DNA from 4 places in the Streptomyces sp. NPDC039430 genome. Region 1 is predicted to be linked to each of the others. Evidence: riboswitches for the same ligand, from Rfam matches in the RefSeq annotation. Region 1 holds a riboswitch; each other region holds the start of a gene.
The links. A riboswitch is a leader RNA that binds a small molecule or an ion and turns the genes downstream of it on or off. The one in region 1 is predicted to bind cyclic di-AMP.
Positions count from the first base shown of each region.

Region 2: it holds a riboswitch for cyclic di-AMP, as region 1 does, so the genes downstream of both, ACZ7LS_RS29250 (transglycosylase family protein) here and ACZ7LS_RS22440 (M23 family metallopeptidase) in region 1, are expected to answer to the same signal.
Region 3: it holds a riboswitch for cyclic di-AMP, as region 1 does, so the genes downstream of both, ACZ7LS_RS05700 (C40 family peptidase) here and ACZ7LS_RS22440 (M23 family metallopeptidase) in region 1, are expected to answer to the same signal.
Region 4: it holds a riboswitch for cyclic di-AMP, as region 1 does, so the genes downstream of both, ACZ7LS_RS25880 (M23 family metallopeptidase) here and ACZ7LS_RS22440 (M23 family metallopeptidase) in region 1, are expected to answer to the same signal.

Region 1 is NZ_JBVKAK010000009.1:19,279-26,348, forward strand. Features, by position in the region: gene lhgO (L-2-hydroxyglutarate oxidase) at 1-83, shown strand, start outside; gene trmB (tRNA (guanosine(46)-N7)-methyltransferase TrmB) at 230-988, shown strand; gene ACZ7LS_RS22430 (PrsW family intramembrane metalloprotease) at 1,172-2,512, shown strand; gene ACZ7LS_RS22435 (aldo/keto reductase) at 2,561-3,505, opposite strand; gene ACZ7LS_RS22440 (M23 family metallopeptidase) at 3,707-4,732, opposite strand; cyclic di-AMP (ydaO/yuaA leader) riboswitch at 4,744-4,897, opposite strand; gene ACZ7LS_RS22445 (PP2C family protein-serine/threonine phosphatase) at 5,195-6,451, opposite strand; tRNA gene ACZ7LS_RS22450 (tRNA-Met) at 6,863-6,936, opposite strand; gene ACZ7LS_RS22455 (hypothetical protein) at 6,998-7,070, opposite strand, start outside.
Region 2 is NZ_JBVKAK010000015.1:52,275-59,344, reverse strand. Features, by position in the region: gene ACZ7LS_RS29270 (Ppx/GppA phosphatase family protein) at 1-116, opposite strand, end outside; gene ACZ7LS_RS29265 (DUF501 domain-containing protein) at 113-700, opposite strand; gene ACZ7LS_RS29260 (FtsB family cell division protein) at 837-1,310, opposite strand; gene eno (phosphopyruvate hydratase) at 1,435-2,724, opposite strand; gene ACZ7LS_RS29250 (transglycosylase family protein) at 3,146-3,856, opposite strand; cyclic di-AMP (ydaO/yuaA leader) riboswitch at 3,866-4,042, opposite strand; gene ACZ7LS_RS29245 (transglycosylase family protein) at 4,307-5,317, opposite strand; gene ACZ7LS_RS29240 (cytochrome P450 family protein) at 5,465-6,745, opposite strand; gene ACZ7LS_RS29235 (methyltransferase domain-containing protein) at 6,884-7,070, opposite strand, start outside.
Region 3 is NZ_JBVKAK010000002.1:157,350-164,419, reverse strand. Features, by position in the region: gene ACZ7LS_RS05715 (esterase/lipase family protein) at 1-115, shown strand, start outside; gene ACZ7LS_RS05710 (M23 family metallopeptidase) at 364-2,118, shown strand; gene ACZ7LS_RS05705 (ATP-dependent DNA helicase) at 2,239-4,773, opposite strand; cyclic di-AMP (ydaO/yuaA leader) riboswitch at 5,050-5,197, shown strand; gene ACZ7LS_RS05700 (C40 family peptidase) at 5,196-6,407, shown strand; gene ACZ7LS_RS05695 (hypothetical protein) at 6,427-6,780, opposite strand; gene ACZ7LS_RS05690 (C40 family peptidase) at 7,029-7,070, shown strand, end outside.
Region 4 is NZ_JBVKAK010000011.1:37,935-45,004, reverse strand. Features, by position in the region: gene ACZ7LS_RS25900 (aspartate aminotransferase family protein) at 1-1,043, shown strand, start outside; gene ACZ7LS_RS25895 (helix-turn-helix domain-containing protein) at 1,119-1,742, shown strand; gene ACZ7LS_RS25890 (DUF6126 family protein) at 1,766-1,996, shown strand; gene ACZ7LS_RS25885 (tyrosine-protein phosphatase) at 2,062-2,874, opposite strand; cyclic di-AMP (ydaO/yuaA leader) riboswitch at 3,319-3,483, shown strand; gene ACZ7LS_RS25880 (M23 family metallopeptidase) at 3,488-4,540, shown strand; gene ACZ7LS_RS25875 (SGNH/GDSL hydrolase family protein) at 4,711-5,535, shown strand; gene ACZ7LS_RS25870 (STM4011 family radical SAM protein) at 5,525-6,418, opposite strand; gene ACZ7LS_RS25865 (STM4012 family radical SAM protein) at 6,424-7,070, opposite strand, start outside.

The sequences.
Region 1 (7,070 bases):
CCCCGTCACCGGCGGCGACCGCCTCGCTGCCCATCGGCCGGGAGGTCGCGCGGCGGGTGCTGGCGGCACTGGCGGAGGACTGAGCCCATAGCCCAGGGCCCCAGGTCTGCGGGGCTCCAGGTCTGCGGGGCTCCAGGGCTCCAGGGCTCCAGGGCTCCAGGGCTCCAGGGCTCCGTAGCAGGATCCGGGCCTCCGTAGAATCGGAGGCACTGTGAACGAGACGAACGAGATGGCCGAGAACCGCACCATGAGCCGGATGTTTCCCGAAGGCACGGGCCCTGCGGCCGACCCCGCCGGATCCCACTTCGAGCGGCGCATCCGCAGCTTCCAGCCACGCCGGAGCCGTGTCACCACCGGCCAGGCCGAGGCGTTGCGGCGGATGTGGGCCGACTGGGGCATGGACATCGACGGGCAGCGGGTCCTCGACCCGGACAAGCTGTTCGGCGGGCTGCCGGTCGTCCTGGAGATCGGTTTCGGGATGGGCGAGGCCACGGCGCGCATGGCCGCCGCCGACCCGGACACCGGCATCCTCGCCGTCGACGTGCACACCCCCGGCCAGGGAAATCTGCTCCGGCTCGCGGAGGAGAACGGTCTGACCAACATCCGGGTGGCCAACGGCGACGCGATCATCCTGCTCAGGGAGATGCTGCCGGCCGAGTCGCTCGCCGGGCTGCGGATCTACTTCCCCGACCCCTGGCCCAAGAAGCGGCACCACAAGCGGCGGCTGATCCAGCGGGAGTTCCTCACGCTGGCCGCGGGCCGGCTGAAGCCGGGGGCCGTACTGCACTGCGCGACGGACTGGGAGCCGTACGCCGAGCAGATGCTCGCGGAGCTGACGGCTCACCCGGGCTTCGAGAACACCCAGGAGGATGGCGGTTACGCGCCACGGCCCGGCTTCCGTCCGCTGACGCGGTTCGAGGGGCAGGGGCTCGACAAGGGCCATGTCGTGCACGACCTGCTGTTCCACCGCGTACTCCGGCTCGCGTAGCCCGGACCCGCGTACTCCGCTCACGCGTGCCCCGTCCCGCATGACCCGTCCCGCCAATCCGAGGCAGCGATCCGGGCACGGGCACGGGCTCGGGCACGCGCTCGGGCTCGGGCACGCGCTCGGGCTCGGGCTCGGGCTCGGGCACCATCGCCAGGTGTCGGTGCCCCTCGTTAGGGTCGTCGGGTGTCAGAACCGTCCCCGCAGCCACCCGGTCCGCGTCCGGCGATCCCCGTCTACGAGCACCAGCAGCGGCTCGGTGAGCTGTGGGCCGCTGTCCCGGAGCCCGCCCGCAGGCGCTACCGGCCGCGCCGCGCGTTCTGGCGGCGCCGCGCGGTGCGGGTGGGGGCCGTGATCACGGTGCTCGTCCTCTGCGCTCTGGTGATCCTCGCCCTCGTCCGGGACCAGACCGGCACGCAGGGCTTTCTGGTGGGCCTCGGTCTGGCCGTCCTGCCCGTACCGCTGCTCATCACGGCCTTCCGCTGGCTGGACCGGGTCGAGCCGGGCCCCTGGCGCAATCTGCTCTTCGCCCTGGCCTGGGGTGCCTTCGCCGCCGCCCTCGTCGCGATCATCGCGAACTCGTTCGCGACCGAGTGGATAGCCACCGCCACGGCCGACCCGGCGGGCGCGGAATCGCTCGGTGCCACGGTGATAGCCCCGGTCGTGGAGGAGAGCGCCAAGGCCGCCGCGATCCTGCTGATCTTCCTCTTCCGCAGACGGGCCCTCACCGGGCTCGTCGACGGCGTCGTGATCGCGGGGTTCAGCGCCACCGGCTTCGCCTTCACCGAGAACATCCTCTATCTCGGCAGCGCCTTCGGCGAGGACCAGCACCTGGGCAACTCCGGCCTGGCCTCCGTCACGGCCGCGACCTTCTTCGTACGGGTCGTCATGTCGCCGTTCGCCCATCCCCTCTTCACCGTGCTCACCGGCATCGGCTTCGGCCTGGCGGCGACGGCGGCCCGCCACCAGAGGATGCGCCGGTTCGCCCTGCCCCTGCTCGGCCTGGCCCTGGCGATGGGCCTGCACGCGCTGTGGAACGGGTCGGGGGCGGTCTTCGGCCCGTACGGCTTCTATGTGGTGTACGGCGTGTTCATGGTGCCGGTCTTCGCCCTGCTGACCTGGCTGGCGATCTGGAGCCGCCAGCGCGAGCTGCGCACGGTCGGGTCCGAGCTCCCCGCGTACGCCGCGGCCGGCTGGCTGACCCCGGCCGCGCCCCTCGCGCTCTCCTCCATGCGGGCGCGCACCCTGGCGCGTGACTTCGCGGGCCGTACGTACGGACCGTGGGCGGCCAGATCGGTCGGGGAGTACGAGGCGTTCGCGACGTCCCTGGCGTTTCTGCGCCACCGGGCCCACCGGGGTGTGGTGGGCCCGGACTTCATCGAGCGCGAGCAGGAGCTGCTGCACCATCTGTGGCAGCGCAGGGAGATAGCCGGGCCCGCGCTGACCTATGCGGCGCGGGCCACGGGCCGGGTGCGGGTGCCGCCGCCGTACATCGACTACGACGGCTACAACCCGTACCGCCAATGAGGAACCTGGCTCATGACCAACCAACCTGGCATATGTCGGGCGAGGGCCTCAGGCGGAGGCCGTGGTGAGCTCCGCCAGCTCCTCCGCCGTCAGCTCAAGGGCCGCCGCCGCCAGCAGCGCGGGCAACTGCTCGGTCGTACGCGCGGACGCGAGCGGTGCGACCACCGTCGGCTGCGCCGCCAGCCAGGCCAGTGCGACGGTCGCGACCTCGGCGCCCCGCGCCCCGGCGATCCGGTCCAGCGCGGTCAGGACCTTGCTGCCCCGCTCGGACTCCAGATACGTGGCCGCGCGGTCGGCGCGGGGACTGTCGACCGTGGTCCCGGGACGGTACTTGCCGGTGAGGAAGCCCGAGGCCAGCGCGAAGTACGGCACGGCCGAGAGGCCGTGACGCCGGACGGTGTCCTGCAGCTCGCCCTCGTACGTGTCCCGCGAGACCAGGTTGTAGTGCGGCTGGAGCGCCACATAGCGGGCCAGCCCCTCGCGCTCCGAGAAGGCGAGCGAGGCGGCCAGCCGCTCCGCGCTGATGTTGGAGGCGCCGAGCGCGCGGACCTTGCCCGCCGTCACCAGCTGGTCGAGGGCGGTGACGATCTCCTCGACCGGGACCTCGGGGTCGTCGAAGTGCGTGTAGTAGAGGTCGATGTAGTCCGTACGGAGCCGACGCAGGGACTCCTCGACGCCGGCCTTGATGGTGGCGGCCCGGAGCCCCTTGTACTGCGGGTGCCCGCCGACCTTGGTCGCGACCAGCACCTCGGAGCGATTGCCGCGCGAGGCGATCCAGTTGCCGATGACGGTCTCGGATTCACCGCCCTTGTGGCCCGGCACCCAGGCGGAGTACAGGTCGGCGGTGTCGATGAAGTTCCCGCCTGCGGCGGCGTACGCGTCGAGGACGGCGAAGGAGGCCGTCTCGTCGGCGGTCCAGCCGAAGACATTGCCGCCGAGGGCGAGCGGGAAGACGTGCAGATCGGAAGAGCCCAGTGGGCGCAGAGCGGTCATAGGCGGCTGCAACTCCCGAAGGGGTCCGCCCTATTCCGCTCCACGCCCCGATAGGGACCGTATGGGGGAATGTCCGCCGAACTCGCGGCCCCACGAAACCGCGGCCCCACGAACCCAACGGGCTCGCGAACCCAACGGGCCCACGAGCCCACAGGCTCGCGGGCCCACAGGCTCGCGGGGGAAGGTCCGTGGAGACGAGGTCTACGGGTTGAGGCCCTTGCCGCGCAGCCAGCTCATCGGGTCGATGCCCGAGCCGCCCGCCGTGTGGACTTCGAGGTGCAGATGGGCGCCGGTCACGTTGCCGGTCGCGCCGACCCTGCCGATGACCTCGCCGGTGCTGACCTTCTGCCCGGCGCTCACGCTGATCGAGGACTGGTGGGCGTACCAGATCTCCGTGCCGTCATCGAGCTCCAGGACCGTGCGGTATCCGTACGAGCCCGACCAGCCGGCCGACTTGACGGTGCCGCTGTGCACGGCCTTGAGCGGGGTGCCCGTCGGCGCGGCGAAGTCCAGGCCGGTGTGCTGGCCGGAGGACCACAGCGAGCCGGCCTGACCGTAGGTCGAGGTGATCGTGTACGAGGAGGTGGGGATCGCGTAGCTGGCGGCCAGCTTGGCCAGCCGCGCCTTCTCCGCCTTGGCCCTGGCCTCGGCCTCGGCCTTCTTCTTCGCCTCTTCGATCTTCTTCTCGGCCTCGGACTGCTGCTTCTTGGCCTCGGCCGCGGCCTTCTCGGCCGCCGCCGACTCCGCGGCCGCCTTCTGCGCCGCGTCGGCCCCGGTCTGCTGCGCCTCGGCCTGCTGGAGGATACGGGCGCGCAGCGCCTCTCCCGCGTCGGTGGCGCCCTGTTCGGTGTCCGAGGCCGTGAGCCCGGCGGTGGTGAGCGGGGCGGCGAGCACCTCGGACTCGGAGTCGTCCGAGGCGAGCGAGCCCATTCCCGGCAGAGACTTGGCGTCCGGAAGATTGTCCGCGATCGCGTCGGGCAGGGATATGGAGACCGCGGGCTTGTCCTGCGCGGTGGCGATGCCGCCCGCGCCGACGGCGGCGATGACGCCCACGCCGAGGACGGTGGAGCTACGGGCCAGTCCGCGCTGCTTGGCGACGCGATGCCGGCCGCGTACGGGCCGTATGGACTCCTCGGTGGGATTCCATTCCCCCCATGCCCTGTCCGGCTCGTCGCCGTGGGAGCGCGTTTCGAAGAGGGCTTCGGGGGCAGGCTTGTTGGACGCCACTGAGGCGTACTCCTTTCCTTCCTTCTCGCCTACCGGGTTAGCTGACGGGTTCGGAGCAGGAAGGTCTCCTACGAGCGCTCCTGCCGCACAAGGCGACAGAAAACACCCGATTCACCCCAATTGGTGGTTCCCCGGTTCCCTTGCGGGATTCGGCGCGTGCGCACGGTGCCATCTCTTACGACGGCTGGGACGACCGCGCTGCGTTATCGAACGTTAATAGAGACCCGGGCCTTATTCCAAGCTGTTCCGGGTGATCGTTAACGACTTCGCATCGGACGTACCGGGACGGAAGGGAACGGAATCGGGCGAGTTGACGGCCCATCAGGGCGGCTCGCATTTCTGACGGTGTGTCAAATGTTATGCGGAGGGATACCTCTCGACTACGGACGGTGGCGAGGGGTCCGGCCGGACGCATCCGTCCGGCGATCCGGCTGACGACGCCGGCTGATGGCTCCGGCCGTCTCACGGCACCAAGGGCATGGTCCTGCGCCGCTCCGGCTCACCCTCCGAGGGCCGGCTGACCGCCAGCAGCGCCATGTCGTCCTGGCTCCCGCCGCCCGTGTGCCGCCGCACATCGTCGATGAGCGCCTGGAGCATCTCGTCGGGCCCCTGGAAGACCCGGCCGTCGAGCCGTTCGCGCGGGACGTAGAAAACCCCGTGGGCATCACGCGCCTCGGTCAGCCCGTCCGTATAGAAGAGCAGCGTCGCGCCTTCCGGATACGCGGCCTGCTCGGCGCGGTCCGGCCACATACCCAGTTCGCTCATCCCGAGCGGCAGCGCGGGGTCGGTCGCGACGAGCATCCGCACCTCGCCGTCGCCGCACACCAGCAGCGGCTCGGGGTGGCCGCGGTTGACCAGCCGCACCACACCCTCGTCGTGCGGGATCTCGGCCAGTACGGCCGTCGTGAACCCCTCGAAGATATCGAGCGCGTCCTGCCGTGTCCCCTCCCGCCGGAGAGCCCGCTCCAGCCGCTGCGCGACCGCCTCCAGCGAACTCTCCTGCTCGGCGGCCTCCCGGAAGGACCCGATGACCACCGCCACCGCTTCGACCGCGTCAAGACCCTTCCCCCGTACATCCCCGACCACCAGCCGCACCCCGTACGGCGTGTCCTGTACGGCGAAGAGGTCCCCGCCGATGAACGCGCCCTCCTGCGCCGCCTCGTACCGCGCGGCGATCCGCAGCCCCCCGATCCGTTCGGCGGGTCTGGGCAGCACCGCGCGCTGGGCGGTCTCGGCGATGATGCGGGCGGAGGCCAGCCGCTCACCGCTGCGCCGTACGACACCGTTGATGTACAGCGCCAGCAGGGACACGACCAGCACCGTCAGCACCTCGCTGATCGACTCCACCTGGAACTGGGTGTCCGCGTGGATGTGCAGCACCACCTCGGCGACCAGCGAGGTGAGGGCGATGACGAGCGTGCCTGCCATCGGATAGAACGGGGCGGCGACCAGCGGAGCCGCGGCGAAGAGGGGGGACGCGGTGACGCGCGTCGGGGTCACGAGGTCGAAGATCACCCCGGCGACGATCACCAGCACGGGCAGCACCCGTACCAGCCTGCGTCCGGTACGGCCGCGTCCCGCGGGATACCGGCCGCCGCCGCGGACGTTGTCACCGGCCGTCCAGAAACCCGTTCCGCGACCTGCCCAGATACCGGCGTCCTCAGCCGCCCGCCGGCCTGTGCCGCCCGTGCCCTTTCCGAGCTTCCTCAGTCTCCACACCAGTGGTCTCCTGCCCGGTCCGCCGACTGCTGCGGACGGTGCCGCGCTCCATCAGGCTGGCCGCTGCCATCCCGGGTGGCGACTCGCCGTCGGCCGAGTGGGCTACGGCGAGCGGCCCCGCCGGCCCGGCCGGTGCTCCGGCGCACCGATCGGCCGACGGCCCCGATCAGTCGGTCGGCTGGCGCCCGGCGTACACCCTCATGGCGTCCCGCACGAGCACAGCCGTACCTTCACCGTACTTGTCATGGTCGACGGGGAGCGCGCGTCATCGAGGCCACGACGGAATCCGGGCCCGGAGCGAGCGGACCGGCAGCCGGTCCGCTCGTACCCGTACCGGCGGCCGGTCCGGGCCCGGGTGGACACGACGAAGGCCCGGATTCACCAGGAATCCGGGCCTTCGTTTTCTTCCAGTAGCGGGGACAGGATTTGAACCTGCGACCTCTGGGTTATGAGCCCAGCGAGCTACCGAGCTGCTCCACCCCGCGCCGTTGAATGCAACTCTACGCCATCCGGAGCAAGATCATCACCACTCGGCGCACGGACGGGCTAGGCGGCCTCGACGACATCGGCACGGACCGCGGCGGCCCACTCCACCAGAAGCCGCTGGTAGCGCTCCTGC
Region 2 (7,070 bases), on a different contig from region 1:
CGGACGATCTTCATCCGGCGGTCGAGGTCGACCAGTTCACCCGTCTCGGGGTGGGCGTCGGCGACGAGCAGGCGGATCGAGTTCGTACCGCAGTCGATGGCGGCGACCCTGGTCATTCCGTATCCCCCTCGTCGTCGGACGGACCACCGGACGGACCACCGGAAGGACCGTCGGAAGGACCGGACACGCACGGCGTCACACACGGGCCCTTCGCCCACCACTCCGGCAGCATCGCGATCGCCTCGTCTCCCAGCGGGTTCACCCCGGGCCCGGCCGCCAGTGAGTGGCCGACCAGGACATGCAGGCACTTCACCCGGTCCGGCATGCCGCCTGCGCTCGGGAAGCCCTCCAGGACCTCGATGGCGTCGCGGCGCGCGAGGTAGTCCTCATGGGCCGCGCGGTACGCGGCGGCCAGCTCGGGGTCGGTCGCGAGGCGCTCGGTCATCTCCTTCATGACGCCGTTCGCCTCCAGCGTGCCGATGGCCGAGGCCGCGCGCGGGCAGGTGAGGTAGTACGTCGTCGGGAAGGGCGTGCCGTCGGGGAGCCGCGGGGCGGTCTCGACCACGTCCGGCTGACCGCAGGGGCAGCGGTGCGCGATGGCGCGCAGGCCGCGCGGCGGGCGGCCGAGCTGTTCTTTGAATGCCGCGACGTCCGCGTCGGTGGGTTCCGTGCGTTCGGTCTGCGGAGGGGGCGTGTCCATGCCTGCCTAGGTATGTTCTGCGGTTCTCGGGTGTTCCGCGGTTCTGGGCTGAGTCTCTTGTGTCCGGCCGTATGGGTCCGGACCATCTGCATTGTCCGGACTATCTGCGTTGTCCGGACTATCTGCGTTGTCCGGACTATCTGTCCTGGCGGTCCGCGTTGTCCACGCCGTCCAGCACGTTCGAGTACCAGGGGCGGTCCGTCGCCCCCCGCTCCTCGCGGCGCTGCTCGCGAACGTCCGGGTCGATCACGGTGTAGCCGGTCTCCCCCGGCATCACGTAATGCAGATGCTCCCGGGCCAGCCGCTGGATATACGCGTCGTCCTGGAGCCGCGCCTTCTCGTCGCGCAGCTCCTCGACCCGCTGCTTCGCCTCGCGGGCCAGCCGCTCCTGGTCGGCGATCTCGTTCCGCTGCGACACGTACTGCCGCATCGGATACGCGAGCGCCACCACCAGTGTGCACACGACCAGGGCGAGGAAGGCGGCCCGGCCGGTGAGCCGGGAGCGGCGGTCCTGCCTGCGGTTCTGCGAGCGGTAGACCCGGGCGGCCGTCTGCTCGCCGAGCAGTCGCAGCCTGGTCGCGGTGGAGAACCGGTCCCGGTTCCCGGCCATGGCTCGCCTCCCCTGTTACGTCCCCTGTTGTACGTACGTCCCCGGACACGGTACGGGACCGCGACCGGGGACGTACGGACGACGGGCGGAGCCGCCCCTCGCCCTCATATCCAGAGGAACAGGATCAGGCGGAACGGAACCGCGGGAACGCGCTGCGGCCCGCGTACACCGCCGCGTCGTCGAGGATCTCCTCGATGCGCAGCAGCTGGTTGTACTTGGCGACGCGCTCGGAGCGGGCCGGGGCGCCGGTCTTGATCTGGCCGCAGTTGGTGGCGACGGCGAGGTCGGCGATGGTGACGTCCTCGGTCTCACCGGAGCGGTGGGACATCATGCACTTGAAGCCGTTGCGCTGGGCCAGCTCGACGGCGTCCAGGGTCTCGGTCAGCGAACCGATCTGGTTGACCTTGACGAGCAGGGCGTTGGCCGAGCCCTCCTCGATGCCGCGGGCGAGGCGCTCCGGGTTGGTGACGAACAGGTCGTCGCCGACGATCTGGACCTTGGAGCCGAGCTTGTCCGTGAGGACCTTCCAGCCGGCCCAGTCGTCCTCGAAGAGCGGGTCCTCGATGGAGACGAGCGGGTACGCGGCGACGAGCTCCTCGTAGTACTCGGTCAGCTCGGCGGCCGAGCGGGACTTGCCCTCGAACTCGTACGAGCCGTCCTTGTAGAACTCGGACGCGGCGACGTCGAGCGCGAGCGCGATGTCGCGGCCGGGGACGTAACCGGCCTCCTTGATCGCTTCGAGGATGAGGTCGAGCGCGGCGCGGTTCGACTCCAGGTTCGGCGCGAAGCCGCCCTCGTCGCCGAGGCCGGTGGAGAGGCCCTTCTGCTTCAGGACCTTCTTGAGCGTGTGGTAGACCTCGGCACCCCAGCGCAGGGCCTCGGAGAAGGACTCCGCGCCGATCGGGGCGATCATGAATTCCTGGATGTCGACATTGGAGTCGGCGTGCGAGCCGCCGTTCAGGATGTTCATCATCGGAACGGGCAGCAGGTGCGCGTTCGGGCCGCCGAGGTAGCGGAAGAGCGGGAGGTCCGAGGCCTCGGAGGCGGCGTGCGCGACGGCGAGGGAGACGCCGAGGATGGCGTTGGCGCCGAGCGACGACTTGTCCGGGGTGGCGTCCAGGTCGAACATCGCCTGGTCGATCAGGCGCTGCTCGGTGGCGTCGTACCCGACCAGCTCCGGGCCGATCTGCTCGATGACGGCGAGGACGGCCTTCTCGACACCCTTGCCCTGGTAGCGGTTCTGGTCACCGTCGCGGAGCTCAAGGGCCTCGAACGCACCGGTGGAGGCACCGGAGGGGACAGCAGCACGACCCGTGCTGCCGTCGTCGAGGCCGACCTCGACCTCGACCGTGGGGTTGCCTCGGGAGTCGAGGATTTCCCGGGCTACGACGACGTCGATGGACGGCACGAGCATCTCCTTCTGGGATGTGACGCTTGGAGTGCAGGGTCTCATTGGCCTTGCGACACGAGACTATCCGGCGCGGGGTCATCGGTCGGCCGGTGCCCGCCACCTAAGACGAACCTAAGACGAAATGAGGCCCGATTCCCGCACCGCGGGAGCCGGCGGGAGCCGTGGCCCGCCCGCGGGCGGGCCACAGCCGAAACCCCGGCCCGGCGCGTACGGGGGATTACGCGCCCGGCCGGGGTGGTCTCGGGTGGGGCCAGGGGCCCTTCGCGGGGGCGCGGGTTCCCTGGTTCCCGGGGCCGGCCTCGGGACATCCCCGGGTTCCCTGGTGGGTCCCGGGGGCCGACCCCGGGACCATCCCGGGGGCCGACCCCGGGATCCCCGAGTGGGCCCCCGGGGGGGGAGGCCCCGGTGGGAGGCCCCGGTGGGGTCAGCTCAGGTGGAGCTGCTGGCCCGGGTAGATCACGTCGGCGTCGCTGACGATGTCCTTGTTCAGGTCGAACAGCTTCTTCCAGCCACCCTTGACCTTCTCCGCCTTGGCGATCTTGGAGAGGGTGTCGCCGGACTCGACCTTGTACTCGCCGTCGCCCTTCTTGATCGTGGTGGGACGGCTCTCGCCGCGCGAGGCGGGCTGGGCGGCACCGCGCGTGGTCTCCGCGCTCTCCCGCTGCTGCGGCTGCGACTGCTGCTTCGGCTGGGTCTGCTGCTGCGACCGCTGCTTGGGCTGCGACTGCTGCTGGGTGCTCCGGTCGGCCGAGCCACCGTCGTACGCGGCGCTGGACAGGCCCACGCCGCAGTTCGGCCACGCGCCCTTGCCCTGGCCGGCGAGGACCTTCTCGGCGACGGCTATCTGCTGGGACTTGCTGGCCAGGTCGGCGCGGGCGGCGTACGCGGTACCGCCGTAGGCCGCCCAGGTGGACGGCGTGAACTGGAGGCCGCCGTAGAAGCCGTTCTCGGTGTTGATGGACCAGTTGCCCCCGGACTCGCACTGCGCGACCTTGTCCCACTCGGAGGCGGTCGCGGCGGTGGCCGAGGTCGCGCCGAGCAGCGGGGCGGCGACGGCGGCACCGGTGACGCCGGCGAGCGTGGCGTAGCGGGCGGCCTTCGACGGGCGGCGGTGCTTGGCCTTGCTGGAACGCAGCAGCATGGAACATCTCCTCACCGACGCCTACGAGGTCAGCTGTCGGGTTCGGGCCAAGTGAGTTGCCCGGCCTTGTGCTCTGGCGCACAAGGCTTCACCCCAAGCCGGTCCTCGGCCGTCTCTCGACGGCCGGAGCCCGGCGCGAACCTTTGGGTCCCCCGCTCCTGCCTACGGCGCATGACGCGTCGGTTACTCCCCCCGACCGACGGCAGGATTCGGCGTGACGGTCGACGGGGCCCGCGGTGCGAGCGGTTCAGACCGTAATCACAGGTCTGCCCGTTGTTCAAAGAAGCACATCAAGGAAAAATCGCCCTTACCTCCCCCTGGGGCGACCTCATTTGCGCAGGTGGGAGACGAAACGGCGCGACCCGTTGAGCAATTGGCCCCAGTTGCGGCGAAGAGACCCTTGTCTCACTTTCACAGAAGCGGACATAGAGTCTCTAACTGCCTCTACTTCACGCCCAGATCAAGGGTCTGGCCAGGAAGGATCAAGTCGGGGTCGGCGCCGACGGTGTCCTTGTTCGCCTCGTAGAGCGCGGACCATCCGCCGGGCACCTCGCGCTCGTCGGCGATGAGCCAGAGGCAGTCGCCGGCGCGGACGGTGTACTGACCATCCACCGCGTCCGCGCCGTCCGTTCCGTCCGCCGCGCCGCCCGCGTGACGTGCCGATCCGTCACCTCGCGAGGCATGACGGCCGGATTCGCGCTCTTCACCCGAATTGCCCGGTACGGAGTCCTCCGGAGAGGCGTCGCCACGGTGCTTGCCGTTGGCGCTGCCCCCTGCCTCCGCGTCACGGGCGGCGCCTGAGGCGCCGGAGGACTCGGAGGGGGCGGGCGTCGTGCCGTCAGGGGCGGTCGCGTCCGGGGTGGACGAGGACGTGCCCGGGGAGGCATCCGACGGGGAGCCCCCGGCCTTGTCCGACGCGTCGGAGGATCCGGACGGCTCGGACGGCTCGGACGTCCCGGTCTTCCCTGACGTCCCGGTCTTCCCTGACGTGCCGGAGGGCTTGGGGGTCCCGGACGACGCGGGCGCCGTCTCCCGTTCCGCCTCGGGCGCCGCACCGGGGTCCACGCCCGGCGCGGCGCTGCCCGCCGTCAGCCCGGAGATCGCGGCGCAGCTGGCCCATGCCTTCGGGCCCTGCGCGTCGAGGATCTTCTCGGCTATCGCGATCTGCTGCGATCTGCTGGCGAGGTCGGCACTGGCCGCGTACTCCGCGCCGCCGAAGTCGTCCCAGGTCTCCTGGGAGATCTGGAGTCCGCCGTAGTAGCCGTTGCGGAGGTCGGCGCTCCACATGCCGCCGCTCTCGCACTCGGCGACGCGGTCCCAGGTGGAGGCGTCCGCCGCGCCGGCGCTGGTGGCACCGAGCAGCGGAATGGCGATCGCGGAGCCGGTCACCCCTGCCGCGACGATCAGAGCGGGGGCCTGGCGAGGTCGACGGTGTCGGCCGTTCCCGGAGCGCATGCGATTGCCTTCCGTGTGACTGATGTTTCGACTACTGCGTGTGGCGGCTGAGTTTTCGAGAACGTAGCGGTACTCGAACTGCTGTCACAAGTCGATGCAGCGGAGATCACGTGAAAGTCACAGTCTTGACGGGTCGTCAGTAAACTTTCAGCCGGACAATGGCGTGAACTGCACCGGAAGCGTGCGCAATCCACGCATGATGAGCCCTCCGCGCCACCGCAAATCGGCAGGATCTCCCGCAAGCCGCACATCGGGCAGCCGGGTCAGCAGGGTGGCGAGCGCGGTCTGCCCCTCCACTCGGGCGAGCGGCGCGCCGAGGCAGTAGTGGATGCCGTGTCCGTAGCCCAGGTGCTGATTGTCACGCCGGGAGAGGTCGAGGGTGTCCGGATCCGTGAAGCGCTCGGGGTCGCGGTCGGCGGCGGCGAGGACGACGAGCACCGGATCGCCCGCCGCGATCCGCTGTCCGCCGAGCGTCAGCGGCTCGGTCGCGAAGCGCCAGGTCGCCAGCTCCACGGGGCCGTCGTAGCGGAGCAGTTCCTCGACCCCCGTCGCGAGCAGGCCGGTCTCCCCCGCTCCGAGCGAGCGCTGGAGCAGCGCGCGCTGCTCGGGGTGACGCAGCAGCGCGAACATGCCGTTGCCGATGAGGTTCACGGTCGTCTCGAAACCGGCGAAGAGGATGATGAAGGCCATCGCCGCGGCCTCGTTCTCGGTGAGATGTTCCCCGTGGTCGCCGGCCCGGATGAGTCCGGAGATCAGATCATCACCGCGGTCCGCCCTCTTGCGGTGGATGAGGTCGGCGAGATAGCCCCGCATCTTCTTGACGGAGCGCCCGACTCCGCCCCGTGGCCCGCCCGTGTGGCCTGGTTTTGAATGCCGCAGCATCATGCCCGCCCAGTCGCGGAAGTCGTCCTGGTCCTCGCGCGGCACCCCGAGCAGATCGCAGATCGCGTAGATGGGGAGCGGGAACGCGAAGTCATGGATCAGGTCCGCCTCGCCCTTCGCGGCGAAGTCGTCGATGAGCCGGTCGGTCAACTCCTGCACGCGCGGCGCGAATTCGGCCACGCGGCGGGGCGTGAACGCCTTCGACACCAGCCGCCGCAGCCGGGTGTGATCGGGCGGATCGATATTGAGCAGATGTGTCATCAGCTCCGCCTTGCGCTCGCCGGGAATGCCCGTCTTCCCCTTGGCGTGGGCCGGCTCGGCGTGATGCGTGGGGTTCTTGGACAGCCGCGCGTCGGCGAGGGCCTGCCGGGCATCCGCGTACCGCGTCACGAGCCATGCCTCGACCCCACTGGGCAGCGTGGTCCTGTGCACGGGCGAGTGCTCGCGCAGCCAGGCGTAAGCGGGATAGGGATCGGTGGCGAACTCCCAGGTGAACAGCTCGGGAGCGGGCGGGGCGGAAGGTGCGGAGGCGGGCTGGTGCGGCATCCCCCGACAGTAGCCGTCCCCTTTTACCCCGGCCCCGTCCAGTTCCCCCGCTTCCCTCTGCCGGCCGCCCGGAGGGGCGGGCCCGCCCACCGTGGTGGGGTGAGAGGACGGCGGGCCGGTCGCGGTAGAGCGCGTGGGCTATCCGACGGCGGGGACCGGATGCTCCGGGGAGTCGAGCCACGCCCACGGCGTACCGTCCGGTTCCAGAGTCAGTCCGAACTGCTCGAACCCCGGGCGCCCCCGGCCGTCCCACCAGACGTACACGGCGGTGAGCTCGCTCCACAGATCACGTGGTCCGCCCTGGTAGACCTCGAAGGTGTCCCTC
Region 3 (7,070 bases), on a different contig from region 1:
CGAATCCCCCGGACTCACCGGCGAATTCAGCCTGGACGCCGTCAACTCCGGTCTCACGCCCGAGGAATCCGCGGAGGACGAGCCCCGATTCGACGGGCCGGCGTCCGTCGCCTGACGCGCGGGACTCTTCGAAATCCCTCTCCCGTCTCGAACATGTATCGAACGTAGGGCCAAGTCTGCGCCCGTCGTCCGCCGAAACACGGCCGAATGCCCGTTTCAACGGAACGCAAAACCTGCCGAAGATTGTCGCCGTCCTATACCGCCGGGTACAGTCGCGGCCACTGCTTTCACTCAGGGAACCGGTCCGCCGGACAGGCTCCCGGAGGAAACCCTGGTTCTGCTGCCGAGGCGAGAGAGAAGTTGGTGAACGACCAGCACGCCCACGCCGGGTACGCCGCATACGACGGCTACCAGAACGGCAGCTTCGAGACCGACCCACTCTTCGGTACCATCCCGGACGGCTCGGGCGGCTATGACAGCCCCCAGGCCATGCCCGGCCAGTACGACGGTGCACAGTGGGACACCGGCGCTCATCAGACGACCGCGACCGCGTACGACGCGTACGCCGGGCCGCAGTACGAGCAGTACGACACCAGCGGCCAGTGGGCCACGGTCACCACCGCGCCCGACAGCGGCTATCAGCAGACCCCGGGCATCCCGGGCCAGTCGGCGGAGCCGGATGTCACGGGCCAGTGGGACGCGGACGCCTGGAACCAGGCGAACCAGGCGAACCTGTCACATCAGGCGCATCAGGGTGACCCGCTGAACGGGGCTGGCGGAACAGGTCAGTTCGACGCCACGCAGTTCGCGTACGGCGTCTCGGACCACACCGTCGCGGCACCGTTCGACCCCACCGCACCGTTCGCAGGCGCACAGTTCGAGACGGGGCAGTTCGAGACCGGGCAGTTCGACGCGTCGCAGTTCGAGACGGGCCAGTTCGAAGCGGCGCCGTTCGGGTACGAGGCGACCGCGCAGTGGGCGGCGCCCGCGTTCGACACCGGCGCGTACGACGCCACCGCCTGGAACTCGTCCGGCACAACGGCCGACGCCCCGTACGACAACGCGTACGAGCGGTACGACCTCGCCCCGGGCGCGGAGTACGGCGCCCCGGGGCCGGAGCCTGAACACGCCTTCGACGCGGAGCCCGGCTACGACGCCGAGACCGGCACGGGAAGCGACGCGCACGCCGAGGCCGGAGGGACCGGAGAGCCCGTAGCGACCGGGACCGGCACGGCCGGATTCGAAGGCGACACGGAAACGGACGCCGCGCCCGAGGCCGAACCGCTGCACATGGCGGAGACCATGACCACTCCCGCCGTGAGCGTCCCGCCCCGCAGCGAACGCCGGGCAGGCCCCGGCCCGTCCGGTGGCCGGGGCCGCCGTCGCACCCCCGCCAAGCGCTCCGCGCTCCTCACGGTCGCCGTCCCCTCCGCCTGCGTGATGGGCGTCGCGGGTGTCGCCGCCGCCTCCGTCGGCGGCCTCGGCGCGGGCGAGGAGTCCCAGGCCGACAAGACCACGACCGCCTCGGCCGCCGATCCCGGCTCCGTGAAGCCCGTGGCCGCGAACAACAAGCTGGACACCCAGCTCGCCGCGCTCAACGCCGACGCCCGCGACTTCGGCGACCGGGCCAGCCGCACGCAGGAGCGCATCGACCTCCAGGCCCGGCAGGAAGCGGAGAAGAAGAGGCGCGCGGCGGAGGCGGCCCGCAAGGAGGCCGAGCGGCCCAAGTTCGTCCTCCCCGTCTCACAGCACGGGCTCAGCGCGCGCTACGGCCAGGCCGGCGTCAACTGGATGTCCATTCACACCGGGATCGACTTCCCCGTGTCGTACGGCACGCCGGTGATGGCCGCGACCGACGGCACCGTACGCACGCAGTACAACAGCGCCTACGGGAACATGGCGATCGTGACCGCGCCCGACGGCACCGAGACCTGGTACTGCCACCTCAGCACCACGAAGATCCGTTCCGGTTCGGTCAAGGCCGGTGACGTGATCGCGTATTCGGGGAACTCGGGCAACTCCACGGGACCGCACCTGCACTTCGAGGTACGGCCCGGCGGCGGCGCCGCGATCGACCCGCTGGCCTGGCTCCGCAGCCACGGCGTCGACCCGACGTAACCCGACGTCAGGGGCGCCCCGCGGCGACCGCGCCCGCCCCGCCTCCGAACCGGCGTCGGACGTCCGGCGTAACGAGCCCCCCTCCGGGGCCCGTTACGTCGTCCCGTCCTCTTACCGCCCTTACAGCTTCTCGACCGGCGCGTAGCGCAGCAGCAGCCGCTTGGGCTTCGTGTCGCCGAAGTCGACCGTCGCCTGTGTGTCCGCGCCCGTACCCGTCACCGCCATGACCGTGCCGAGGCCGAACTGGTCGTGCGTGACGCGGTCCCCGACCGCCAGCGCGATCACCGGCTTGTCGGTGGTGCGCCGCGTCGCGAAACCCGAAGGCCCGCCGCCCGACCTCGACCGCGCGGAGGACGAGGACAGCGAGGACGCGATCCCGGACGTCGGCCCCGCGGGGATCTGCGCGCCGGTCCGCTTCCACTCCAGGTGGTGTCCGGGGATCTCCTCCAGGAACCGCGACGGCGGGTTGTACGAGGGCTGGCCCCACGCGCTCCGCATCGACGACCGGGTCAGATAGAGGCGCTCGCGGGCGCGCGTGATGCCCACGTACGCCAGCCGCCGCTCCTCCTCCAGTTCCTTCGTCTGGCCGAGGGCGCGCATGTGCGGGAAGACGCCGTCCTCCATGCCCGACAGGAACACGACGGGGAATTCGAGGCCCTTGGCGGTGTGCAGCGTCATCAGCGTGATGACACCGGAGCCGTCCTCGTCCTCGTCGGGGATCTGGTCGGAGTCGGCGACGAGCGCCACCTTCTCCAGGAATTCGGCGAGCGTGCCGGTCGTGGCGGCCGTACCGGCCGCGGGCGCGCCTTCGGCAGCAGCCCCGCCGTCCCCGCCGTCCCCGCCATCGCCCGCTGCCTCCGCGGCGGCCTGGCCGCGCTCCTGCTCGAACTCCAGCGCCACCGCGGCCAGTTCCTGGAGGTTCTCGATCCGCGTCTCGTCCTGCGGGTCGGTCGAGGCCTGCAACTCCGCCAGATAGCCGGTCCGTTCGAGCACGGCCTCCAGGACCGTCGCGGGCCCGGCGCCGGACTCGACGACCGTACGCAGCTCCTCCATCAGCGTGTTGAACCGCTTGACGGCGTTGGCCGACCGGGCGGCCATGCCGTACGCCTCGTCCACCCGCCGCAGCGCCTGCGGGAAGGTGATCCTCTCGCGCAGCGCGAGCGCGTCGATCATCGCCTCCGCGCGGTCCCCGATGCCGCGCTTGGGCACGTTCAGGATCCGGCGCAGCGGGACGTTGTCCTCCGGGTTGGCCAGGACGCGCAGATAGGCCAGCACGTCGCGGACCTCCTTGCGCTCGTAGAAGCGCACTCCGCCGACGACCTTGTAGGGCAGGCCGACCCGGATGAAGATCTCCTCGAAGACACGGGACTGCGCGTTCGTACGGTAGAAGACCGCGACATCGCCCGCCTTGGCCTCGCCCGCGTCCGTCAGCCGGTCGATCTCGTCGGCGACGAACTGCGCCTCGTCGTGCTCCGTGTCCGCGACGTAGCCGGTGATCTGGGCGCCCGCGCCGGCCTTCGTCCACAGATTCTTCGGCCGGCGGCTCTCGTTCCGCTCGATGACCGCGTTGGCGGCGCTGAGGATCGTCTGCGTGGAGCGGTAGTTCTGCTCCAGCAGAATGGTCGTCGCGTCCGGGTAGTCCTCCTCGAACTGGAGGATGTTGCGGATCGTGGCGCCCCGGAAGGCGTAGATCGACTGGTCGGCGTCACCGACGACACACAGCTCGGCCGGGTCGTTCTCCTCGCCCGAGGGGCCCACCAGCTCGCGTACGAGCGTGTACTGAGCGTGGTTGGTGTCCTGGTACTCGTCCACCAGGACATGCCGGAAGCGCCGACGGTAGTGCTCGGCGACATCGGGGAACGCCTGGAGCAGATGGACGGTGGTCATGATGATGTCGTCGAAGTCCAGCGCGTTGGCCTCGCGCAGCCGCGACTGGTACATCCGGTACGCCTCGACGAGCGTCTTCTCGAAGCCGTCGGCGGCCTGGCCGGCGAACGTCTCCTCGTCGATCAGCTCGTTCTTCAGATTCGAGATCTTGGCGCTGAAGGACTTGGGCGGGTACCGCTTGGGGTCGAGGTCCAGATCGCGGCAGACCAGGGCCATCAGGCGCTTCGAGTCGGCGGCGTCGTAGATGGAGAACGACGAGGTGAAGCCGAGCCTCTTCGACTCGCGCCGCAGGATCCGTACGCAGGCGCTGTGGAACGTCATGACCCACATGGCGTTGGCGCGCGGGCCGACGAGCTGGCCGACCCGTTCCTTCATCTCGCCCGCGGCCTTGTTGGTGAACGTGATCGCCAGTATCTGACCGGGGTGGACGCTGCGGGTGCCCAGCAGATACGCGATCCGGTGGGTCAGCACCCTGGTCTTGCCCGACCCGGCCCCGGCCACGATGAGCAGGGGCGAGCCGGTGTGCACGACGGCCGCGCGCTGCTCCTCGTTCAGCCCTTCGAGCAGCGCGGCGGGGTCCACGACCGTACGCGGCGCGCCGTCGCGGTGGTACTGGTCCCGCGCCGGGGGCGCGTCGTAGGCACCCTGGAAGAGGTCGTCGGGCACCTGCTCCGGTGCGTGCCCGGCGTCGTCCTCGGGCGGCGGAGGATGCTCGTCGCCGGAGGGCTGGAGGTCTGCCAGGAAACTGTCGTCAAAGAGGCTGCTCATCGCTTTCCGAGTCTAGGCCGCCCCACTGACACCCCGCGCCCGCCTTCGGAATTCCCCGCCCTGGTCGTCATCACCACAGGCGGCTCCCCGCTCACCCATCGTGACGAACGGACCCCACCAGCCGGTTTCACTCATCGCACCCGCAAATAGTCACGAAAATGTATCGGGCATATCGGCCATCGACCTTCACACCAGCACCACACTTTGGCTAGCGTGCTCGATCAGGCAGCCCGTACCCCCAACGGCGACCCACGCCAAGCGGGCGGCCCACGTCGAATTCGGACTTTCCTGAAGGAAGTTCGGAACCGGGGACCCACAGTGCACAACCGGGGTGAATCGGGCCTTTCACTCAAGGCCCGTAGGGCAGCCTTCCGTTCCGCCCGAACCCGACAGCTAACCCGGTAGGCGGTCCACGGAAGGAGATGCCGACCTTGGCGTCGCATCGCAAGCCGCGCAGCCTCAGCGGCGTACGTACCGCTTCTCCCGCCGTCGGGATCACGACAGCCGCGCTCGCCTCGGTCACGTTGCTCTCGGCGCAGAGCGCGAGCGCCGCGCCCGTCGAGCCGAAGCCGTCCATGGAGGAGGTACAGAAGAAGGTCGACGATCTGTACCGCCAGGCCGGCAGTGAGACGCAGAAGTACAACCGGGCGAAAGAAGCCACGCAGAAGCAGAAGCGCGCGGTTGACCGGGTGCTCGACGAGGTCGCCAAGCGCGCGGACAAACTGAACGAGGCCCGGCGTACGCTCGGCTCGTTCGCGGCCGCGCAGTACCGGGAAGGCGCGATCACCCCGACCGCCGCCCTGCTGTTCGCGGACAGCCCGCAGTCGTTCTTCGAGCAGAAGCAGGTGACGGACCGGCTGACGGAGCGTCAGCGCGGCGTCCTCACCGACTACCAGACGCAGCAGGCCGACGCGGCGAAGCAGCGGCAGCGGGCGTCGAAGGACCTGGAGTCGCTCACCGCCTCGCAGGCCGCGCTGCGTACGAGCAAGCAGAACGTGCAGCAGAAGCTCGGCGCGGCGCGTGCGCTGCTGTCGAAGCTGACCACGGAGGAGAAGGCGCGGCTGGCCGCGCTGGAGCGCAAGAAGGAAGAGGAGGCCCGCCGCACGGCGGAGGCACGGGCGAAGCAGGAGGCCCGCGCGAAGGCGGAGGCCGAGCGCAAGCGTGAGGAGCGGCAGGCCCAGGCCCCGTCGGCCGGTACGGGCTCGGGCACCGGCTCAGGCACGGGTACGGGTACGGGCGGTACCGGCACAGGGACCGGCACCGGAGCCTCGGACGGCAGCTATGCCACCAAGGCCGCCAAGGTCCTCTCCTTCGCCCGCGCCCAGAAGGGCAAGCCGTACGTCTGGGGCGCCACGGGCCCCAGCTCGTACGACTGCTCCGGCCTCACCCAGGCCGCCTGGAAGGAGGCGGGCGTGGAGCTGCCGCGCACCACCTGGGACCAGGTGAAGGCCGGCGCGCGCGTCGCGACCGAGGATCTGCTCCCGGGTGACCTGGTCTTCTTCTACGACGACATCAGCCACGTCGGCATCTACATAGGCGACGGCATGATGATCCACGCCCCCAAGCCGGGCGCGAACGTCCGCGAGGAGTCGATCTACTACATGCCGATCTACGGAAGCGTCCGCCCCGCCTGACAGCGGCCCCGGGGCCCTGTCAGGTCCAGAGCGTGGCGATGAAGATGTTGGCCATCGCCAGCCCGCCGACCGCGCCGAACAGCGGCTTCGGGGCGGTCTCGTCGTCGCGCTTCACGTACACCACGGCGAGGATCACGACCAGCACCGCGAGCTTGATGCCGACCTTGATGTTGTTCACCGTCTGATCGTCGGCCTGGTTGAGGCCCACCAGCGCCACGCCCGTGATGAGCATCGTCAGCGCGCCGTGCAGCATCGCCTTGTTGAAGCGGGCCGTCCCCGTGCTCATCGACTTCATCTGCGTGAGGAAGCCGCCGAGCAGCGAGGCTATGCCGATGATGTGAAGCGCGACGAAGACATTGATGAGTACGTCCATGCCCGGACCCTATCGAGGGCCATATCACCACCGAGCGGCGAGGTGGGGATCTGTTCCGATATCGGTCGGGTCCGGACGGAAAGGGGTGCCGAGGCCGCGATCATGCCGGTCACAATCCGGCCCTGTTCTGCCACCTCTCGCCAATACCGGCCATGCCGAGGCCGGACTGTGACCTTGCGCCCTAGCGTCCTTCTCCTGGCGACCGGCCATGACCCACCGTGACCGACTAGGGAAGAGGATCCACCCCCGTGGCAGCGCACCGAAAGCCCAGACAGCGCACGCTCACCGGC
Region 4 (7,070 bases), on a different contig from region 1:
ATCTGGACCGGGTGTTCTTCGGCAACAGCGGTACGGAAGCGGTGGAGACGGCGCTGAAGTTCGCGCGGTACGCGACCGGGAAACCCAGGATCCTGTACTGCTCGCACGCCTTCCACGGGCTCACCACGGGCTCGCTGTCGGTCAACGGCGAGGACGGCTTCCGGGACGGCTTCGCACCGCTGCTGCCCGACACCGCTCTGGCGCTCGGCGATCTCGACGGGCTGGAGAGGGAACTCGCACGCGGCGATGTGGCCGCCTTCGTCGTCGAACCGATCCAGGGCAAGGGCGTCCACGGGACACCGCCCGGATTTCTGCGCGCCGCCCAGGAACTGCTGCGCGAGCACAAGGCGCTGCTCATCGTCGACGAGGTACAGACCGGCCTCGGCAGGACCGGGGACTTCTACGCGTACCAGCACGAGGAAGGGGTGGAGCCGGATCTCGTCTGCGTGGCCAAGGCGCTCTCCGGCGGTTACGTACCCGTCGGCGCGACCCTCGGCAAGGACTGGATCTTCAAGAAGGTCTACTCCTCGATGGACCGGGTGCTGGTCCACTCGGCGAGCTTCGGATCCAATGCCCAGGCCATGGCCGCGGGCCTGGCCGTGCTGTCCGTGATGGAGGACGAGAACATTGTGGCCAATGCCCGGACCACCGGGGATCTGCTCAGGTCACGGCTGGCCGCGCTCGTCGACCGCTATGAACTGCTGCACGAGGTACGCGGCCGGGGCCTGATGATCGGCATCGAGTTCGGCCGGCCGAACTCGATCAAGCTCCGCGGCCGGTGGACCATGCTCCAGGCGGCCCGCAAGGGACTCTTCGCGCAGATGGTGGTCGTACCGCTGCTCCAGAAGCACCGGATCCTCACCCAGGTCTCCGGCGACCAGCTGGAAGTGATCAAGCTGATTCCGCCGCTGACCATCGGGGAGCGGGAGGTCGAGCGCTTCGTGGAGGCCTTCACGGCGGTCATGGACGACGCCCACGGTGGTGGCGGACTGATGTGGGACTTCGGCAGGACCCTGGTGAAGCAGGCCGTGGCCAACCGATAGCGCGTCCGGAGGGCTGCGCTTTGCCTCCGAGGTAAGAAATTTGCCTCGGAGGAAAGTTCCTGGCGCAATGGACACATGAGCACACCTCCCGCCGGAGAGGCCGGCGAAGACCTGTCCGGCCGGCTGCCCGATGTCGCTCCCCGCCTGCGCGACCTGCGCCGGGGCCGGCGCCTCACCCTGGAGACCGCCGCCCGGCGGGCCGGGCTCTCCCCGGCCCATCTCTCCCGGCTGGAAACCGGCCGCAGACAACCGTCGCTGCCGATGCTGCTGAGCCTCGCCCGTATCTACGGTACGACCGTATCCGAGCTGCTCGGGGAGATCGTGCCGGAACGCGATCCCATCGTCCGGGCCGACCGGATGGAACCGGTCGAGGCCGACGGCTGGACCTACTACCAGGCGGGCGGCTCGGGCCGGGCCATGCAGCCGCTGCGGCTCCAGGTCCCGTACGGGGCGCAGGGTGACCTCGTCCGCGTACACGCGGGTGAGGAGTGGCTCCATGTTCTCGAAGGACGCCTGCGGCTGACTCTCGGGGACGCCGTGCACGTACTCGGCCCCGGGGACAGCGCGCACTTCGACTCGCTCACCCCGCACCGGATCGCGGCGGCCGGACCCGAGGGGACCGAGCTGCTCTTCGTCCATACCCTGCTGCAGAGCCCCGCCGCCGAGTTGTGCCTCGGCGCCGGGGCCCATCGCCGCTGACCTGCTGAGAGAGGTCTGCCACCATGCCCGAGCCGGAGAACCCCGTGTCGGAGAACCCCGTGCAGGAGAACGCCGTGCCGGAGAACGTTGCGCCCGAGAACGCCGTGCAGGAGAACGCCGTGCCCGGTCATGTCATGAAGGAGGAGGGGAAGTTCCCCCGCGGGCTGGTCATCCGGCTCTTCGCCTATCTGATCGCCGGCCATCTCTTCGCGGCCTTCCTCTATCTGCTCTTCGAGATGGGCTCGCGGGGGTAGCGGCCCGGGGCGGCGGAGCGGGGGGCGGCTCGGGCGGGGCGGCCAGGGGTTTCGCCGTCGCTCGGTCAGCCCTCGTCGAGAAGGCGGGCGCGGAGCCGCTCGCGGGTCTCGGGGGCGAGCCCGAGCCCCTCGGTCAGATAGCGGTCCGTGGTGCCCCAGGTCTTCTCGATGGTCTCGAAGGCCGCCGCGAGGTACTCGGCGCGAGCGTCGAAGAGCGGACTGAGGAGCTCCATCACCTCCGAGGACATCCCGGCGGACGAGCTGTCGCTGCGGCGGATCGGGTAGCGGCGGCTCGGGTCGTTCGACTTGAGGTAGTCGGCCTCGATCGCCTCGGGCTCCACCCCGACGGCGAGCAGGGACACCGCGATGGAGAGCCCCGCCCGGTCCTTGCCCGCCGCGCAGTGCATGAGCGCGGGGACGCTGTCCTCGGCGAGCGAGTGCAGGACGCGGCTGTGCTCGGCGGTGCGTTCCGTGATGATCGTCCGGTACGAGTCGATCATCCGGTTCGCCGCCTTGCCGTCCGAGAGGAGCGAGCGCAGCTGGTCGAGATCGCCGTCCCGCACCATCAGCCAGAACTCGGCGCCGTCCGCCGGATCGGTGAGCGGCAGGTTCACATTGCGTACGCCGGGCAGCTCCACGTCCGCGCCGTCGAGCTTCAGATCGGCGCCGTTGCGGAAGTCGAAGATGGTGTGCAGGCCGAGGGAGGTGAGGAAGGCGGCGTCGGCCGGGGTGGCGTTGGCGAGATGCCCGCTGCGGAAGAGCCTGCCGTGGGCCACCCGCCGGCCGTCCGTGGTCGGCAGCCCGCCCACGTCGCGGAAGTTGCGCACGCCGGACAACTCGGGCTCTGTCGACGGGACCTGCGGCAGCTGCTGCGTCACGGCGTGCTCCTCCGTGTCTGCCGTCGGCGCGGCTCGCCGACGATGTCGATTCCCGACCCTACGACATTTGTTCCTCAGGCAACCTGTAGCAATCAGCCCAGCGCCCGAGGGGGCAGAAGCGCATTATTCGGACACGCTGTGCCGGTGAATATCGCCCACATGCCCATCTGTCCGGAATGGGTGATTCCGTATAACCTGCCCCGGTCGCGGGGGAGATGGGCTCGGGGCCGTGAGCAGGATCATATCCGTGACGTTGCGTGGTGGTATCGGGAAGGGGAATTGCTCCCCCGTAAGGAAATTGGAGACCGGAATCCACACAGGGTGACCGGATAACCCGGGCGATATCCGGAACGGGTGCGACCGCGGGAATACGGCATCTTGTTCCGGCCGTCCGGCTCGCTTACCTTCAGCCTCAATCCGAGCGGATCGCCGAATCCTGCCGCCGCTTGGAATTCGCATCCATCCATCAACGCGTGGCAGGAGCGGGGGACCCAGGTAGTACGCCGGTCCGGAACTCCGGACGGCTTGGGGTGAAGTCGCGCACCACGCGCGGCCGGGCAGCTCCAGCCCGAACCCGACAGCTCACCTCGCAGGCGCCGGAGAGGAATTCGCCATGCCCGCGAAGGGTAAGCACCGCCGTCCCAAGACCAATCCCATCTCGCGCGGATTCATCGCCGCCGGCACGGGTGGCGCGGCCATCGCGCTTCCGCTCATCGGCGCCACCGGCGCGCACGCCGCGGAGAAGGCCGCTCCCGCGACCGCCCCGCAGGCCGCTGTTCCCGCCTCGGCGCACACGGCCCAGAATCTGTCCGGCGCCCAGCAGCGGGCCGAGACGAAGCAGGCCGCCGTCCGGGCCGCCGCCACCAAGGTCGCGAGGACCTACACCGTGGTCGCCGGGGACTATCTCTCGAAGATCGCCGTCGAGCACCATGTCCGCGGCGGCTGGCACAAGCTGTACCAGGACAACCGCGAGGCCGTCGGCGACAACCCGTCGCTGATCCACCCGGGCCTCAAGCTGACCCTCGGCGCGAGGGCCGCGGCGAGTTCCCCGTCCGAGGCTCCGGCGGAGCCCTCCAGCTCCTCGGCCGACACCGCCTCCTCGCCCGCCGACACCGCCGATTCCTCCTCGGCCGACTCCGCCACCGCGTCGTCCGGCGACACCGCGTCCGGCGACTCGTCGTCGAGCGGCTCGACGGACGAGTCCGCCGCCTCGGCCGCCGAACAGGCCCCCGCCGCCGACACCGCGGAGCCGAGCACCGGTTCCGGCTTCACCGCGCCGGTCGACGGACCCACCTCCACGCCGTACCGCGCCTCCGGCTCCAGCTGGTCCAGCGGCTACCACACCGGTGTCGACTTCTCGGCGTCCTCGGGCACCCCCGTCAAGGCGGTCGGCGACGGCACGGTCGTGACGGCCGGCTGGGGCGGCTCGTACGGCAACCAGATCGTCATCCAGCACAGCGACGGCATGTACTCGCAGTACGGCCACCTGTCGTCCCTGGAGGTCTCCGCGGGCGACACCGTCAGCGCGGGCCAGCAGATCGGACTCTCCGGTTCCACGGGCAATTCCACCGGACCGCACCTGCACTTCGAGATCCGCACCGGCCCCGAGTACGGCTCGGACGTCGACCCGGTCGCCTACCTCCGGGAGCACGGCGTCAACCTCTGACCCGTCAGATCACCTCGGCCCATTCCGCTGCCCGGCACTTTCCGTGCCGGGCAGCGGAGGTTTGCGGCTATTCCCGCTTGGCCGAATCTTGACCGATGGCATATCTCACCCGGCGTCAACCCCTCCTTACGGTCGCGTAGGTCACATATGCCGGTGAATGATGTGGTGCTGTGGCAGACGATTCGAGATCAAGAAGAAATGGCGTACTCGGGTCCTACGCGGCGATCGGCGACAGCTTCACCGAGGGGGTGGGTGATCCGGGCCCCGACGGGACATATGTCGGCTGGGCGGACCGGTTCGCGGTCCTGCTCGCCGACCAACTGGCGGTCTCGGGTGCGACGGAGAACACCGCCCACGGCCATTTCCGGTACGCCAATCTCGCCGTACGCGGCCGGCTCCTCGACCAGATCGTCGACGAACAGATACCGCGCGCGAAGGAACTCGCCCCGGATCTGGTGACGTTCTGCGCCGGCGGCAATGACATCATCCGGCCCGGCACCGACCCCGACGATGTCGCCGAACGTTTCGAGCGGGCCGTCGCCGATCTCTCCGGCGCAGTCGGCACGGTCATGGTGACCACCGGCTTCGACACCCGGGGCGTGCCCGTGCTGCGCCATCTGCGCGGCAAGATCGCCACGTACACCGCCCATGTGCGGGCCATCGCGGACCGCTACGACTGCCCGGTGCTCGATCTCTGGTCGCTCAAGTCCGTCCAGGACAGGCGCGCCTGGGACGGCGACCGGCTGCATCTGTCACCCGAGGGGCACACCCGCGTCGCGTTGCGCGCCGCGCAGGTGCTCGGCCTCGATGTGCCCGCGGACCCGGATCAGCCATGGCCGCCACAGCCCCCGCGCGGAACGCTGGAGGTGCGGCGCGACAACATCCACTGGGCGCGCGAGTATCTGGTGCCGTGGATCGGGCGACGGCTGCGCGGCGAGTCGTCCGGCGATCATGTCGAGGCGAAACGCCCCGACCTTCTGCCCCTCAAACACTGATCCGCGGAGACTCCCCAGCCGTGGTGGGTCCGGCCGGTCGTATCCCCGCCGGGATCCGCTCCAGCACCCCTCCGGCGAAGACGTCGTACAACGGCAGCGTCTCCAGATGTACATAGCCGATATGGCAGTCGCACACCGCCAGCGGGCACGCCCGCGGAGCCAGCGCCCGCCGGTAGGACCCGTCGTAGAGATTGCCGAGCTCGGCGCGGACGAAGTGGCAGCGCCGCACCGTCCCCTCGCCGTCCACCGAGATCACCGACTCGCCCGTACGGCAGGGCAGACCGGCCGAGCGGTGCGGGCTGCGGCTGTAGGGGAAGAGCGGATCGAGAGCCGTCCAGCGGTCGGCCTCCTCGTCCGTATAGCCGTGCCCCTCGGCCGCGTTGATCCAGAGATACACCTCCTGGGGCAGGTCCGCGCGCAGCCGGCGGGCATGCTCCAGATGGTCCGGAAGGCCGACGACCCCCACACTGAACCGGATCGACCGGTCCGCCAGCTCATGGGTCTTCGCGAGAAAGCGGTCGTAGGGCGTCTGGCCCGGGTGGTACGTACACCACAGGGCGAGCTTCGCGGGATCGGCGTCCGCCAGCCAGTCCGTGCGGCAGCTGAGATTCGTCTGGATCGCCACGCGGCCGATGTGCGGCAGCCCGGACAGCTCGGTGAGGGCGCGCCGGTACCAGGACCGCACCAGCCCCTCGCCCCACGGGGTGAACAGCACCGACAGCCTGTCCTCCCGCTGCTCCGACGCCCAGGCGGTGAAGCGCTCCAGGGCGGCCCGGTCCGCGCGCAGTTGGTCCCGGCTGTCGCGGCGCTTGGCGAACGGGCAGTACGGGCAGTCGTAGTCGCAGGAGGCGAGCGGGCCGCGGTAGAGGATCGTCAGGTCCATGGACCTCACTTCCTCTCGTACGCGGCCATCGCGGCGCGTACGGCGGGGGAGAAGAGCGCCGGGCCCAGCGCGTCCGAGTACGCGAGCCCCTCGGGGGAGAGGCGCAGCAGACCGGCCGGCGCGCTCTGGTCGAGCCAGCCGGCGGACGCGAACCGGGCCAGCTCGACCGGGAAGTCCTCGGCTGGGCCGGAGCCGAACCGCTCGCGGTAGCCCGCCTCCGCCATCCCGCCGGCCTGGAGGAGGGACTGGAGGAGATGACGGCGGCGCGCCTCGTCCTCGTCGATCCGCCGGCCGACCTCCGCGCGGGAGAAGTCCTCCGTCGCCGTATAGCTGTCGATGATGCCGCGTATCTCACGCATGTCGACCGCGTAGTCGAACGAGTAGTGGAGCGCGGAGGTGTAGGAGCGGGCCCCGCAGCCCAGACCGATCATCCCGTCGGTCTGGCACGCGTAGTCGTCCGCGCCGGTGGCCTCGAACGGAACGTCCGGGCGGCGGAACATCCGCATCGACGTCTGCTCGTAGCCGTGGGCGAGCAGCTGGTCGCGGCCCTGCCGGTAGAGGCGCAGCCGCTGCTCGTCCCAGGCGGCGTCACCGCCGGCGCCGAGCCGGTCGAGGCCGGTGAGCGGCCGTACGTACAGAGGGTAGAGATACA